One region of the Bradyrhizobium sp. CCBAU 21365 genome, then DNA from elsewhere that is predicted to be linked to it. Evidence: riboswitches for the same ligand, from Rfam matches in the RefSeq annotation. Region 1 holds a riboswitch; the other holds the start of a gene.
The links. Region 1 has a riboswitch for cobalamin ahead of metE (5-methyltetrahydropteroyltriglutamate--homocysteine S-methyltransferase). Riboswitches for the same ligand answer to the same signal wherever they lie in the genome.

Region 2: another riboswitch for cobalamin. It lies ahead of XI02_RS10310 (ribonucleoside-diphosphate reductase subunit alpha); the one in region 1 lies ahead of metE (5-methyltetrahydropteroyltriglutamate--homocysteine S-methyltransferase).

The regions. Positions count from the first base shown of each region.
Region 1 is NZ_CP030036.1:2,641,843-2,649,403, reverse strand. Features, by position in the region: gene XI02_RS12135 (hemerythrin domain-containing protein) at 1-503, shown strand, start outside; gene hemN (oxygen-independent coproporphyrinogen III oxidase) at 990-2,342, shown strand; gene metE (5-methyltetrahydropteroyltriglutamate--homocysteine S-methyltransferase) at 3,055-5,400, opposite strand; cobalamin riboswitch at 5,502-5,705, opposite strand; gene XI02_RS12120 (hypothetical protein) at 7,054-7,561, shown strand, end outside.
Region 2 is NZ_CP030036.1:2,185,551-2,193,111, reverse strand. Features, by position in the region: gene XI02_RS10320 (hypothetical protein) at 985-1,155, opposite strand; gene XI02_RS10315 (ribonucleotide-diphosphate reductase subunit beta) at 1,252-2,325, opposite strand; gene XI02_RS10310 (ribonucleoside-diphosphate reductase subunit alpha) at 2,316-4,145, opposite strand; cobalamin riboswitch at 4,356-4,572, opposite strand; gene XI02_RS10305 (hypothetical protein) at 4,974-5,906, opposite strand; gene XI02_RS46150 (hypothetical protein) at 6,608-6,856, shown strand.

The sequences.
Region 1 (7,561 bases):
TCAGCTACTTCGAGGTTTACCCGGAGGTGTACCATCATCCTCAGGAAGATTTGATTTTCTCCAAGCTTAGAACTCGCGATCCGGATGCGGCTGCAATCGTCGGCGATCTCGCGCATGAACACCAGGAAGTCATCGACCGCCTGCACCATTTTGCTCAAGCTATCGATGCTATCCTCGCGGATCGTGAAATCCTTCGACAAGACGTCGGTAACATCGTACGCGACTTTATATTGCGGGAGCGGCACCACATGATGTGGGAAGAGCGAGATTTCTTCCCCGCCGCCGTCAAGGCTCTATCGGCTGAGGATTGGACGGAAATCGCTTCCGCCCGCACTGATCATGGGGATCTGCTGTTCAGCGAGACGGCGGAAGCGACTTCCGATGCACTAAGAGCGCATATTCTACAATTAGAGCAAGAAGCTGAAGCCGAACGGAGTTCGGTGGCGTTTTCGTCCGCAATGGCCGGCAAGCCGCCAGATGGCGCCAAAGCCGATGGACCGTAATTGATCACTGACTCTGCACGCCGGGCCGTGCAGGTCATGCTCATCTCATTGAAATGAAGGTGACAGTCCTTCTGGCGCGTACGCCGCGCGCGGCCAGCGCGACATCCGCGCCCGATGATCACTTGCAGCCGGTCCCTTCGCAAACAGCACGGCCGGGGTCCGGCTGGTCCCGTGACGTGAACGTCGCGCGGGCAATTGGCAATACCGCTCGACCAGCGCCCCAGTGATATTACGTAATATGAGTGCCCCTTACGTCCACCGACCGACCGCGATCGATCGTTGCGGCACTGCTGGACCTCTTCTTGCCCGGAAGAGGGCAGGACCTTCATCGCGATCCAAAGTGCGATGCGTACGTTGCCGGCATGCCCTACCAATCTTGGCTTTAGGGCCGCTATCGCCATCAACAACGCGGATATTTTGAGCCAGCGCAAAGCCTATCCGCCGCGTGTCCGGTAATCGGTTGGCCAGGGAAGAAAGGCACTCTGAATGCGACCGGACTTGGCACAAGCCTACGGGCAGCAACGGCTGCCGCGCTACACCAGCTATCCGACGGCCCCCCATTTCTCAGCTTCGATTTGCGAATCCGACTATCAAATGTGGCTCAAGTCGTTGGGCGCGCAGCAATCCGCATCGATCTACGTGCACGTGCCGTTTTGTCGACGCACGTGCTGGTATTGTGGCTGCCACACTTCTGTCACGAAGCGCCAGGAGCCGATCTCGTTCTATGCAGCGGGACTGCGGACCGAAGCTTACCTCGTTGCAGAAACCCTTGGCCGACGGCAACCGATCACTCATATCCACTTCGGGGGCGGCACCCCGACGATCATGACACCTGAAACGTTCGCTGATCTGGTCGGTTCGTTGCGCCATTCATTCGCGGTCCTGCCTGATGCCGAGATCGCCGTAGAGATCGATCCACGCATGTTGAGCGAGCCGATGGCCGAGGCTCTTGGCTATTGCGGGGTCAACCGGGCGAGCCTTGGTGTCCAGAGCTTCGATCCAGTTGTTCAGCAGGGCATCAACCGTCTGCAGAGCTTCGGACAGACCGCGACCTCGGTCGATCGGTTGCGCCGTGCCGGCGTCGAACGTATCAATTTCGACCTGCTCTATGGCCTGCCCCGGCAGACGGTCGCTTCGTGCCTGGATACCGTCGCCAGATGCCTCGAGCTTCATCCGGACCGGTTTTCGGCCTTTGGCTACGCGCATATTCCTTCCTTCAAGAAGCATCAACGTCTGATCGATGCGTCCACCCTGCCCGACAGCATTGCGCGCCACGTCCAATCCGAAACGATCACGGAAGCTTTGGTTGATGCGGGATATGTCCGCGTCGGAATCGATCACTTCGCCCTACCGGACGACAATCTCGCCCTGGCGAGCCAGGAAGGCAGGTTGAGGCGCAATTTCCAGGGCTACACTGACGATAGCGCGGACACCTTGATTGGTCTGGGCGCCAGCGCCATCGGCCGTATGCAACAGGGCTTTGTCGCGAACGCCGTCCCGACGAAGGACTACCTCGCTCGCATCAGCGAGGATCGGCTGGCCATCGCAAAGGGCTATTTACTGACTGACGACGATCGCTTCCACGCCGAGATTATCGAACGAATCATGTGCGATTTGACAGTCGATCTTTCCGAGACATCCCGTCGTTACGGCCGGGATCCAAGCTTGGCCGTCGTTGATCGTTCTCGCCTCGACGGCCTTATCGCCGATGGCGTCGTGGTGATGGATGATAGCCGGCTTTCGATAGCCGGTGGCGCAGAGTTCCTGGCCCGGAGCGTCGCATCGATCTTCGACGCTCACCTTACTCGGAGCGGGGCTACACATAGTCTGGCGGTCTAAACCAGACGAAGCCGAACCGAGCCGTTTCAGATCCGAGTTCGACATCACCAAACCGGTTTATGCTCTGGATCGCGAGCAGTCGCGGCGATCAAGAGCACGCTGATCGGCATCCCGTTCGCCGGCTCTTCGTCGAGCCGCACAAGATTTCCAACAGAGGTTGGTATAAAAACTTGACTAGACCAATGACTAGCTGAAGCGGGATCAATAGCAAGCCGCAGATTGCATTGGTCACCACGATAAGATCCTTGCTGTGCGCGTTATCGTATGGTCCCGTTGATCGAGCCCATCGTTTCCGGCAGAAAAGCGTACCAACGTGCGCTTGGTGCCCGTCCATGATCGCCCGGCACGACCGCCCCACATTTCTCGGCCCTGCAGAGCGTTGCGAAACTACTCATAAGTGACAAACCTTGGTGTAGATTTCAAATCTAGGCTATATCGGCCGCATACCAGGGCATGATTGAGCTACGCTGAGCTTGCGCCTTAACTGGGGTCAGATTTCGGCGGATGTCCCCGCCGTAATCGAACCATCGGCGCCCTCCTTCCGCCGATGGAAGTCAGCACGTTGCCTAGCAGCGTCGCTCCTCCCGGACACACTTCCGCCCGGCCGCTAAAGGCGGCCGGGCCTTTTTCTGCTCACCAATGCCTCCCACAATTATCGAGCCCGCAAATCGTTGACAGGCGACCGGCCTTCTCGACGAAAGACCAGACCAGGTCAACGGTCGGCTGGAGTGGATGCAGCGCGTAGTTCGCGGGCGGCGGAGACCATGTTCACCAGCGCCGGGCGAACCTCCTCCCATTTGCGCGTCTTCAGACCGCAATCCGGATTGATCCAAAGTTGCGAATCCTGCAGCCGCTTTCGAGCCAAAGCCACGAGCTCTTTCATCTCGCTCGACTCGGGCACGCGCGGAGAATGGATATCGTACACACCCGGCCCGATTTGATTTGGATATTTGTAGTTCCGAAACGCGTCGAGCAGCTCCATTTTCGACCGCGAAGTCTCGATCGAGATGACATCCGCGTCCATTGCAGCAATCGCATCGATGATGTCGTTGAATTCCGAGTAGCACATGTGGGTATGGATCTGGGTTTGATCGGCGACGCCCGATGAGCAGATGCGGAAGCAATCCCCGGCCCACTCGAGATAAGCCGTCCACTCCGATCGGCGCGGCGGCAATCCTTCGCGCAGCGCAGCCTCGTCGATCTGGATCATGGCTGCACCAGCATTTTCGAGATCGCCGACTTCGTCTCGGATCGCGAGCGCAATTTGACGACAGACCTCGGCTCGGGGAATATCATCGCGAACAAACGACCAGTTCAAGATCGTCACTGGTCCGGTCAACATCGCCTTCATCGGCTTCTTGGTTAGCGATTGCGCGTACCGCCACCACCCCACGGTGATCGGCTTCGGCCGTGAGACATCGCCAAACAAGATCGGCGGCCGGACACAGCGCGAGCCATAGGATTGTACCCAGCCATTTTTGGTAAATGCGAAGCCGGCGAGTTGTTCGCCGAAGTACTGCACCATGTCATTGCGCTCAAACTCGCCGTGCACAAGCACGTCGAGGCCAATGTCCTCCTGCCAACGTACGGCACGCGCAGTCTCTTCCTTGAGGAACTCGTCGTATTGTCCGTCGTTCATCGTGCCTCGCGCGTGCGCTGCGCGGGCATTACGAACCTCTGCAGTCTGCGGAAACGATCCGATCGTCGTTGTCGGAAACGCCGGTAGTTTGAAGCGCTTGCGCTGGATCTCGGCACGGCTGGCAAATGGACTGGCGCGCCGGCGCGTGGCCTGGTTGATCGCTCTCATCCGGATGGCGACATCGGCATCTCGGATCTTTGGCGAAGTCCCACGATCGGTGGTGACGCGCTCCGACTGCGCAAGAGCGCCAGCAACATCCTGATCGCCTGCAAGAGCGCGCGCCAAGGTCGCAAGCTCGCGAATCTTCTGAACGGAGAATGCTAGCCAACCCTTGATGTCTGAAGCGAGCTCCGTCTCGAGTTCAACATCGACCGGCACGTGAAGCAGCGAACAGGATGGAGCGATTTGTATGCGATCTTTGCCCAGCTTCGCGATAGCGGGATCGAGCCGTTGGCGCAGTGCCGACAAATTCGTCCGCCACACATTGCGGCCGTCTATCGCGCCGAGTGACACGACGAGATCACTTCGCTTGGCGGTAATGATCTGGTCCAATAACGCTGGCGCCCGAACCAGGTCGACGTGCAGCCCGGCGACAGGTAGGCGCAAGGCGGTGGGAAGATTGTCGCCGAGGCCACCGAAATAGCTGGCGACCATGATCTTGATGGCCGGCCCTTCCTTGGCGAGCCGGTCATAGGCATGTAGCAAGGATTGTCTTGATTCCTCATCCAGATCAAGAACCAAGCAGGGCTCGTCGAACTGAACCCAATTTGCCCCGCGTTTGGCCAATTCCTGCAGAACCTCGATATAGACCTGTATCAGGTCATCCAGGAGTGACAGTGGCTGGAACGCAGGATCAGCACTCTTGCCTAGCTTTAGGAATGTGACCGGGCCGATCAGGACAGGGCGAGTCTGAAAGCCAAGGGCCTTGGCTTCCTCATACTCGTCGATAGGCTTGCGAGAGGACAGCCTGAAAGTCTGTCCGCGATGAAATTCCGGGACCATGTAATGGTAGTTGGTGTCGAACCACTTGGTCATCTCCTGCGCGGGTGCGCCATCGCCGCGAGATCCGTGGCCGCAACTCGCACCCCGGCCGTCGTATTGTGAACCGCGTGCCATGGCGAAATACGTCTTGAGGGAAACGGGCTCGGCTTTCGAGGCGTAGACTTCCGGGATGGCGCCGACCATGACACTGGTGTCGAGCACCTGATCGTACAACGAGAAGTCGTTCGACGGAATCACGGTGACACCGAGGGACTTCTGGCGCGCCCAGTTCGCGGCACGTAGGCCGGCTGCGTCCTCAAGCAACTGCTGTTCACTAATTCTTCCGGCCCAATAGCCTTCGAGTGCGACTTTGAGCTCGCGTCTTGGACCGATGCGCGGCGTTCCGAGCGTGGCAACCGGAAGGGAGAGAAGAGACATAGCGCTAACCCCATGTTGGGGGCAAAGGCCATGGCGGACGCAGGCAGGAGAAGTCGCCCGAGCGACGGCTGCTTGGCGCACCACCGGGACACCCCGCCCGTGGATGAATATTTTGTCGGGGCAGGTCTCCTGGCTCGCGGGTCATTGCCGCCGTCCGGCCTTCCCGAAGCCGCGCGGGCTTCAGTGACTTTGTTGGACAGTGGCTCACCGCTCACAGTTGCGGGGGCAGCGCCGGCATTGGCACCGGCTTCCCTCTTAGCTCCGGATCAAACGGAAACCGGAGAACCTCGACGACTTGGATTATCGGCAAGAGAACTCGGCCGTCAACCTCTCAAATTGGTGCTGCGACCTCTCTTACGCGAATGCTCCTCCGAGGCCACGCTTGATCGCGACGTAGAAGCCATCTCCAGTCATAGGATATCGGAATGACCATCTCGGAGACGCATTGGCGTCGGGCGGCGGGTCAGATCTGTGCACGAGACGAATGCGCCCAGCACGAAGAAGCTCACGGCGCCGCGCAAGACGCTTGTCATGCGGCCCGGCTTTTGAACGATTCATCGAGCACGCTTCGATGCGCCCTCCCTTCTCCATTAATAACCATGGATCAGTGGCGAATACGCGCAAGAGGTATTCGCTTAATCCAGCAGCGTGCTCAGCGGACGTGTCGATGTGCGACCAGCCAATCCTGGTAGGCGTCACGCCGACGTTTTGGTGATACTGGCCAAAGCAAGCATATTGAATCACCACAACCAAAAGAGACCCTCGCAATGAAAATGGCTGTTTGGAGCGCCCTCGGCGTCTTTGCTGCTGCCGTCTTTACTGTCGGTCTGTTCGGCTGGATGGCAAGGCCTTTTATGAGCCGCCCCGTCAGACAGATGCTCTCGGAAGTGTTGAGTAGTTCGAGCCGAAGCTAGCAAGACCTGAGGCTTCCCTCTTGCCGGTCGACACGGCTGCGTGGAAGCGCAGCTCCTTGAATGTTGACTGCAATGACGAGCAGGTAGACGACGGCCCCTAACGTTGCGCGAGCGGAGAATGCCACGTCTCGTCCCCTGCTTGATCCGTGAAGTTCCTTAACATCGATTCCAAATCGCCCGCCGCTGAAGGGCGGCTCCGCGTTGGTGTAGGCCGCAAAGTGCCAAGCACAACAGGCTGGGGCGCCCTCGACATTCGTAGTAGCGGCAACGCCCCCGGATCACACGGATCGATGGCGGCATACCTGCTCCCAATTGTCGTCAAGACTCTGGCAGCGAGGCATTCGCCCGCTGTCGAAGATTCAGTGCGTGACAAGAATCATTCACGGAAGTCGTGGCGAATAGGCTGAATGGTAACATTAGAACGTGCGTAGGTCGGTAAGTCGACAAAGACAGCACAAATCTGCCGCGAACTGCCGGTTATTGCCTGGCACGAACAATGCAAGTCCTCATCATGTCCAGGCTTCTCCTCCTGGGCAGGTCCAGCATTGCAAATTGAGGCTTTGGCTGACCACTGAAGTTAGCGGCGCGTGACATCGAGGGACGGCGCCTGCTCGCGCGGGACATCGGCAGGCGCCTGCGTCACGTTGCCGCTAACTTCTTGCGATCTGCGCAAAGCACGCTGAGGAAGACGTGCCGCTTTGGATTGACGTGTGGATGATAACCAGATGAGCCGGAAGCAATGAAGAAAAAGTCTGGAAAGCGCGTGCTTTGGTTCTGTATCGCTCGGTCGCTGATCTGCCTGGCCGGGCTGGCGGCGACGAGCAACAATGTTCGCGCCAACGACCACACGCTTGTCGAAAGGGTCAAGTCAACGTGGCGAGCGCAAGATGGTGAGACTATAGAACAAATCATTTCCAAGGTCTCGAAGGTGGCTCACTTTGTGCCTCGATCGTGGGGAGTCGCTGAAGGAATTGACCGAACAGAGTACGTTTATTTTTCATGGACCAGGCACCCGGACAACAGATCAGACGAACAGTACGCTATCACTTGGAAGATCGCGACTGACGGGACGATTAAACTTGCATCGACATATGCAAAGCCGATTGAATTGGGCTGGCGCGCCTTGGCGCTCTCGTTGATCGCCAGTGAGGTTACAGATGGCGAAAGGGACGCGAATCTTCACTTTCTGCATGATCCGGCCAACTTCAACTTCGTGACGACTGCGCAAGGCAAGCTCGGCAATCTTC
Region 2 (7,561 bases), 460 kb from region 1:
GCGGTCGAGGCTCATCCTGGTGTCGATCAGGATCTGATATGCCAGGATGAGGATGCCGGCCCTTCGCTGGACCGTGGCATGCCTAGCCGTCGCATGCCGGGCTATCGCTTGCAGGGCCATTGCAGGCCGGACCCCACGCTCGACCCTTGCAGCCGGACCGTCTCAGCCAGGTCCTTCCGAAGCCGCACCACCAGAACTGTCCGAGTTCCATATGTTGGACGGACGTCTCGCCAAGGATTACTGGGTTTTCATTGGCCAAACAGCCACAGGCGCTCAGATCGATATGCTGGAGTGCAGCGGAGTGAGACCGAGCAAGGACCGCCACAAAGGTTTTCACTCTTCTCGGGGTGCCCACACAGCCGAACGCAGAGCAGAGGGCTTCATTCGTCTCACGCCATCGCTGGACTCGATCCCTTGGCCCGAAGCCGGCTGAAGATCGGCCTGCGGACTCTGGGGAAGATCGGCCTCCCCACTAGCAACCATGGCTCGCGCCTCGGCAGGGCCATGTCTCTGGCGCCGACAGATTGAAATTGCGGACGGCAACGGCAGTCGGTGACGGCCCCCGGCCGGCGAAAAATTGCCAAGCTCCCACTTTAAGGCCCAATCGATCAGTGCAGAGACCTGGTCACGTCAAGATAGATGCACGGCGAGAGACAAACGATCACCAGTGCGCCCTCTTCTCACTTTTGCCTTCTCCGCCCTGCACTTTATATGAACCGACGCCGCGGAGTCGGCCACCTTGACCATCACGCGTGATTGTCACGTACACAGCCGCCGGCCCGCAGCATTCAAGTCAGGTTTTTCCGCGTCCCTTTGGCTAAGGTGCGTAAAACAGTTTCCGTCCGCCCTTCCCAAAAGGACGGCTAGCGTGCAACCAATTCTTCTTAAGCCGCATTGCAGGCGGCCTTAGCGCAAACCGCGTGGACATCGGTTACGTCGCGCGCCTCGTGAAACCGGGATTGAGTTCATTTGCGCATCGGCACATCAACGGGCGCAGTTTTCTTCGATCGGTTGCCCGATACCGCGCTGCCTCTGCTCATCCCAGCCGGAGCGTTTTTGATGAACTCCGATACTGGCGGACACCTTAGGTGTGCTCAACACCTCCACTTTGGCACGTCCATCCCAAAGGCCCGCGACCATGATTTCGAGCGGCATAGATCAAGGTCCGCTGCGGCCCCGCAAGCAGCGGCAGAGCCGACTTTCGCAAACGTCCGAAAATGCGGGGGCGCTCCAAAGCGCCGTTCCGTCTGGCTACGTCCGGCCGAAAGCTGCCCACACCCCGTCTTCGCCGTCCCAGCTGCCGCGGCTCGCCGCCTTGGAGTACTCGGTGGCGCGCTGCTCGAAGAAATTAGCGTGCTCGACGCCATTGAGAATCTCGACGAGCCAAGGCAGCGGATGCGCCTTGAGCTGGGTGAACCCGCCCTCCTTGGCTTCGAAGAAGCCGAAGACCGGGGCAATCCGCAACTGGGTCAGTCGCCAGTCGGCGACATAGCGGACGTAAGTGTGGATCTGCTCAGGCCTCATGCCCTCGATCTTGCCGAGGCCGAAGGCGAGGTCGACGAAATTCTCCTCCAGCTTCACCATGGTTTTGGCGACGTCGACGATATCGTCACGGACGGAGCGCGTCACCGCGCCGGTTTCTCGGTTCCATTCGTGAAACAGCTTGATAATGCCCTCACAATGCAGGCTCTCGTCGCGAACCGACCAGCTTACGATCTGTCCCATGCCGTTCATCTTGTTGTGGCGGGGGAAATTGAGCAGCATCGCGAAGCTCGCGAACAACGCCATGCCTTCGGTGAAGGCGCCGAACATCGCCAAGGTCCTGGCGACATCGGCTACTGTGTCGACGCCGAACTCGTGCATGTAGTCCGCCTTGGCACGCATCTCGGAATAGCCGCGAAATGCCTCGAACTCGGTCTTGGGCATGCCGAGCGTTTTGAGCAGCAGCGCATAGGCGTCGATGTGGACCGTCTCCATATTAGTGAAGGCCGCCATCATCATCTGGACGGTGAGCGGCTGGAAGATCGGGATGTAGCGCTTAAGATAGTTATCGCCGACTTCGATGTCCGATTGGGTGAAGAAACGGAAGATCTGAGTGAGCAGCGCGCGCTCACTGTCGGTAACGCGGTCCGATGCCCAATCCTTGAGGTCGGCACCAAGCGGCACCTCCTCGCCCATCCAATGGGTCTGCTGCTGGCGCTTCCAGAACTCGTAAGCCCAGGCGTAGCGATCGACGTCATAGCTGCCGGTCGAGTCGAGGAGGCCGACGCACCGTTTGCCGATCAGTGTGCGCGGATCGACGGATGAGAGATCGATCACTGACATGCGAGGCACTCCTCATAGTCAGTGTGCCGCTGCGGCTGCGGCGGCGCCGCGTTGTCGCCGTCAGCGATGTTGCCGGCGAACGCCGCGCGCGAGATCGATTTTGAACGGCAGTAGTAGAGGCTCTTCACCCCGCGCTTCCATGCCGTCCAATGCAGCATGTGAAGGTCCCACTTATCGACGTCGGCCGGCAGATAGAGGTTAATCGACTGGCTCTGGCAAATGAACGCGGCGCGGTCGGCGGCAAGCTCGACGATCCAGCGCTGGTCGATTTCGAAGGCGGTGCGAAAGACCGCTTTTTCGTGTTCCGACAGGGTGTCGAGATGGGCGACTGAACCCTCGTGCGCGATGATCGACTGCCAGGTCGCCGAAGTATCTGCGCCCTTGGCGGCCAGCAGCTTGGCGAGATGCGGATTACGCACCGAGATGGCACCGGACAAGGTCTTATGGGTGTAGATGTTGGCCGGGATCGGCTCGACGCAAGCGCTAGTCCCGCCGCAGATGATGCTGATCGAGGCGGTTGGCGCGATCGCGATCTTATGGCTGAAGCGCGCCATCACACCGCGTTCCAGTGCATCCGGGCACGGCCCACGCTCGCGCGCGAGCGTCACGGATGCCGCGTCGGCATCGCGACGGATTTTCCGGAACATGTTCAGATTGAACGACTTGGCCACGACACTTTCCATCGGAATGCCCTTGGCCTGCAGGAACGAATGGAAGCCCATGACGCCGAGGCCGACGGAGCGCTCACGCAAGGCGGCGTAGCGGGCACGCTTCATGCCGTCCGGCGCCACCGTGATGAAGTGGGTCAGCACGTTGTCGAGGAAGCGCATGACGTCCTCGATGAAGCCTGGCTTCTCATTCCACTGATCCCAGGTCTCGAGGTTGAGCGACGACAGGCAGCACACCGCGGTGCGCTCCTCGCCGCGATGATCGATGCCGGTCGGCAGGGTAATTTCGCTGCACAGGTTGGAGGTAGAGACCTTGAGGCCGAGCTCGCGCTGGTGCTTGGGGAGCGACCGGTTCACGGTGTCAATAAACAACAAGTAAGGCTCGCCGGTCTGCAGCCGGTTCTCCAGGATGCGTTGCCACAGTTGGCGGGCGTCGATCTCGCGGATGACATCGTTGGTCCTCGGGCTGCGCAGAGCGAACGCGGTGCCGGCGCCCACGGCACGCATGAACGCGTCGGTAACGTTGATCCCGTGGTGCAGGTTGAGACTCTTGCGGTTGAAGTCGCCGGACGCCTTGCGAATCTCGAGGAACTCCTCGATCTCGGGATGGTGGATATCGAGATAGACCGCCGCAGAGCCGCGCCGCAACGAGCCCTGGCTGATCGCCAATGTCAGGCCGTCCATGACGTGGATGAACGGGATGATACCCGAGGTAACGCCGCCCTTCACCTTCTCGCCGATCGAGCGAACGTTGCCCCAGTAGGTGCCGATGCCGCCGCCGTTAGAGGCAAGCCAGACATTCTCGTTCCAGGTGCCGACGATGCCTTCGAGCGAGTCCGACACCGAGTTAAGGAAGCATGAGATCGGCAGACCGCGCGTGGTGCCGCCGTTGGACAGCACCGGTGTGGCCGGCATGAACCACAGCCGAGACATCGCATCATAGAGACGTTGGGCATGCGCAACATCATCCGCGAAGGCGCAAGACACCCGCGCGAACATGTCCTGGAGCAATTCGCCGGCGAGCAGGTAACGGTCGGTCACCGTCAGCTTGCCGAACGGCGTCAACAGGTCGTCGCGCGTCCGATCGAGCTTGAGATCGGCCCGCCTTGGCGATGGAGCAAGGGGGCGCGGCAGCGGAGCCGGCGATGGCAAGACAAGACCCGACTCAGGCGGGGTAGGCCTTGCCTGCGCTGGGCGCGGCTGCACATGCGGCGGCTCAATGAGATGACCCTGCTGATCGAAATTGTAAGACGGCGACATCGGCAACCCCGCGATGTTGGGCGCGGGCCGGCGCGGACGACTTGCGAGGAATCCGGGCAAATGTCCCCGGCTGCAAGCGACCCACCGGGACACCCCGCCCGAGGACTTTCATTCGGTCGCGGCAGGTCTCCTGGCTCGCGGGTCACTGCGGCCATCGGCCTTCCCGGCGCTGTGTCGCGCCAGTGACCATGATGACAACCGCTCGCCGCTTACAGTTGCGGGGGCAGCCCCGGAGTTGCCGTTTTGGCGCACCGGGTTCCCTCTTAGCTTCCACCCTACAAGATGTGGGGAACGGAAGACCGTGACTGACTATAGATAGGTCTACGCGCCGGGATTCGTCAATTGGAGAGATCAAGATTTAGAAGGCAAAAACATACCGACCGCCCGGACCACTCTATCGCCGCTGTCACTTCTTGCTGCAGAGATGCCTTGGGCTGCCTTTCAGTTTCCGTTAAGCTTGCGCATAGTCGAGGAAATTCTGACCCACGTGTCGCATTGATGCGATCTATGAAACCGCGCGTCAGCAGAGAGGGAATTCGGCAAGGCGCTCTCCGATCTGAATCGCAGCGCTCGCCGCGACAAATGGCATCTGGACGAATCGTTATCCATCGTCGGCGAACAACATTGGCCCTGGCGCGCCTTCGACCAGAATGGCCTTGTTTTTCGACGTCTTGATCCAGCGCCGAAGAGACTCGCGCGCTGCACAGTGGTCCTTAACTGTCAGGGCTCCAGCGCAACGTGCAAGCCCTCGTTGCTTTCAACATGAACGTAACGGGGTCCAATCGGCCGTCCCCTGCCGCTGGCGACGGTGACAACGTCTTCCAGAGGCGTGGCCCGCGCATCCGCCTCTGGGCGAGACAAGATCAGATCCGCATGCAACAGCCCTTCTGATTCGAGGCCGGTCGCATCCACGCCAAGGGCCGCCAAGCTGGCCAAACAACTTTCAAACTCTTCAGCATCGCGAAAGCGACGCTGGATAAACGTCGCGCCGGTAAGACGTTCTGTCACAAGACCACGCTTTGCAAACGCTTCGGCCAACGATTCAAATGGGAACATTCGTAGCACAAAGGAGATGATCCATGGTTGCTTCTCTGTCGCATCGAGAATCTCGCTGAACGTCTTCTCGGTAACGTAGCCGATGCATCCGGTTGACATGATAACATCCACGGAGCGGAGAATGCGCGCGCTATCCGTCGATAGCGCCTCCTTTTCAAGGTCAGCGACGATGCCCTGCTCCAAGAGGCCAACACTCTTTGCATAGCTGATCGCCTGTACCGACACGTCGAGGCCGATAAAGCGCGCCAACCCGACATCAGGCCAGGCTGCATAAAAATTGCGATCGAGACTCACCAGTGTTTCAGAACTGATCGCCCTCATCTCACGCCGGGCGTAGCGGTGACGCAAGCCCCCGAAGGTCAGCGGAAAGCGATGCACTGCTGCGTTGATGCCGTATGAACATCCAACGTCGAGCACGACGGGCTTAAGGCCGGTTGCCGAAGCTTTCGCTGCCAGGATTTGGCGCACAACCGGCTCAGCCACGTCCGGAATCATATAATCTAGGTCTCCGAGGATCGAGAAATATGCCCTCGGATCATCAGAAGCATAAATATTATGGAATATAGCTTTAGACCGATTAATACGCGAAAAATCCATCCGCAACACAGTTCCTCCCATCTCATTTGCAAGCGAGTCGACGACAGTGCCTTCGTACTCGCCCGCACTTTGGTATACAGGTCGGTCTTACACCCGCCGATGCGACAGCAGAAGCGGCAAGCGGACAAGAGCATCCGCCTGCGTAAGATTTTCATGAAACTGGTCCCGCACCGATGAACAGCCGCTGGAGATACATTCGGCCGAGTTGAGAGCGGGTCGAGGCAACGGCAGGCAACATGAGAAGAACCGTTTCTGTCGCGTGATAAGATTGGCAGCATTCGTGAGCGCGAATCGGCCAGCACCTTAGAGAAGCGAGCTGACCGAAAGCTGACGAGCGTTCGTTACCCGATGACCGCGGCAGGTTTCCATTTAGGAAGAAGCATCGGCCTCCAACTTGGGACGAATTTTGGTGTCGATCCTGTCGTGAAAATAGCAGGTATACTCATCCGATCTCGGAGGCTGCATCTTGAAGAAAGTGCTATGTGTTCCTGTTTTCACCTGCCTGACGTCGCCAGGACGCTCGGCGCGCCGCTGACGCTGCCATCGACGCCTTACAGTTACATGTTCTGGATCAGGACCTCGCGACCGCACTACAGGAATTCGGTCACAATCGGAATATCCGGGTCAATGTAAGTACTGGGGTGAAGGGGCGGATTCGCGGGCGGCTACCGGAACTCCCACCGCGAGAATTTCTCGACCGCTTGATCAAGCTCTATAATTTTCAATGGTACTACGATGGGCGGGTGCTTTACGTATCCGACGCGCACAAGGCGCAAAGCCGACTACTGATCTTGAATCCGATCAGCTTTGATGCATTCAGAGACGGCAAAGCCGTCGCGTATCGCAACGACGCCACAGGCTTCGAGCAACAGCTGTCCGAGCTAGGAGGTAGCGGCATCCTACATCGCAGCTTGCGATTTTTTTTGATGCGAACCTTTGAACTGCTCTAAAAGACTCGTCATACGGATGAAATTCGACGTTTAAGGATGAGAGACGTTCCCGCTGTGAGGAGTAACACGGGCCTCAACCGGCAATAAGCAGACATGCGCGGTCAATCCAAGGAGCTTTGAGCAGAAACTGACGGGACCGCATGAAGCGGACGAATCTAACTAACTAGCATCGGATTTGGCCGAAGCTTGGAGCCGCGCCGTCACGCGCCGAGCCATCATTCGACGGCGGACGTGCCGCCACCACTGGTCCTCACTCGCCAAGCCGCCACATTCCTTAGATCGACATGCTGAGAAACTGCAATGTGATGTCAGGCAGGCACCCGCGGACAACAACTTTCGCCATCGCGGGTGTGCCGCACATGGCCGAACCGCGAGGAGAAAACTTATTCGTCTCCCAAGTCGTTAAACCTGCTCTTGCGGCTAGTTTGCGTCCGCCCTTCGTAACCGCGTGACCCAACTGTTATCTCGTATTGAGCCCGCGACGTGGATTCGATGCAGGGTCGAAGAGCGCAGCGGCCAAGGACGAACAAAAGGACTTAGGCCGGGCGTCCGAGCTTTGATGTTTGTCAGTGCAAGTTGGGTCCGCTCAACGCGTCTGACGATGGAGTTTTTCGAGGACTTGGTCGACGACCGGTATCTGAGCCGACCATGCTGGATGCGCAGCTCAGAAGAGCCAGCAGCTCAGAAGAGCGAGCACTTTTTCTG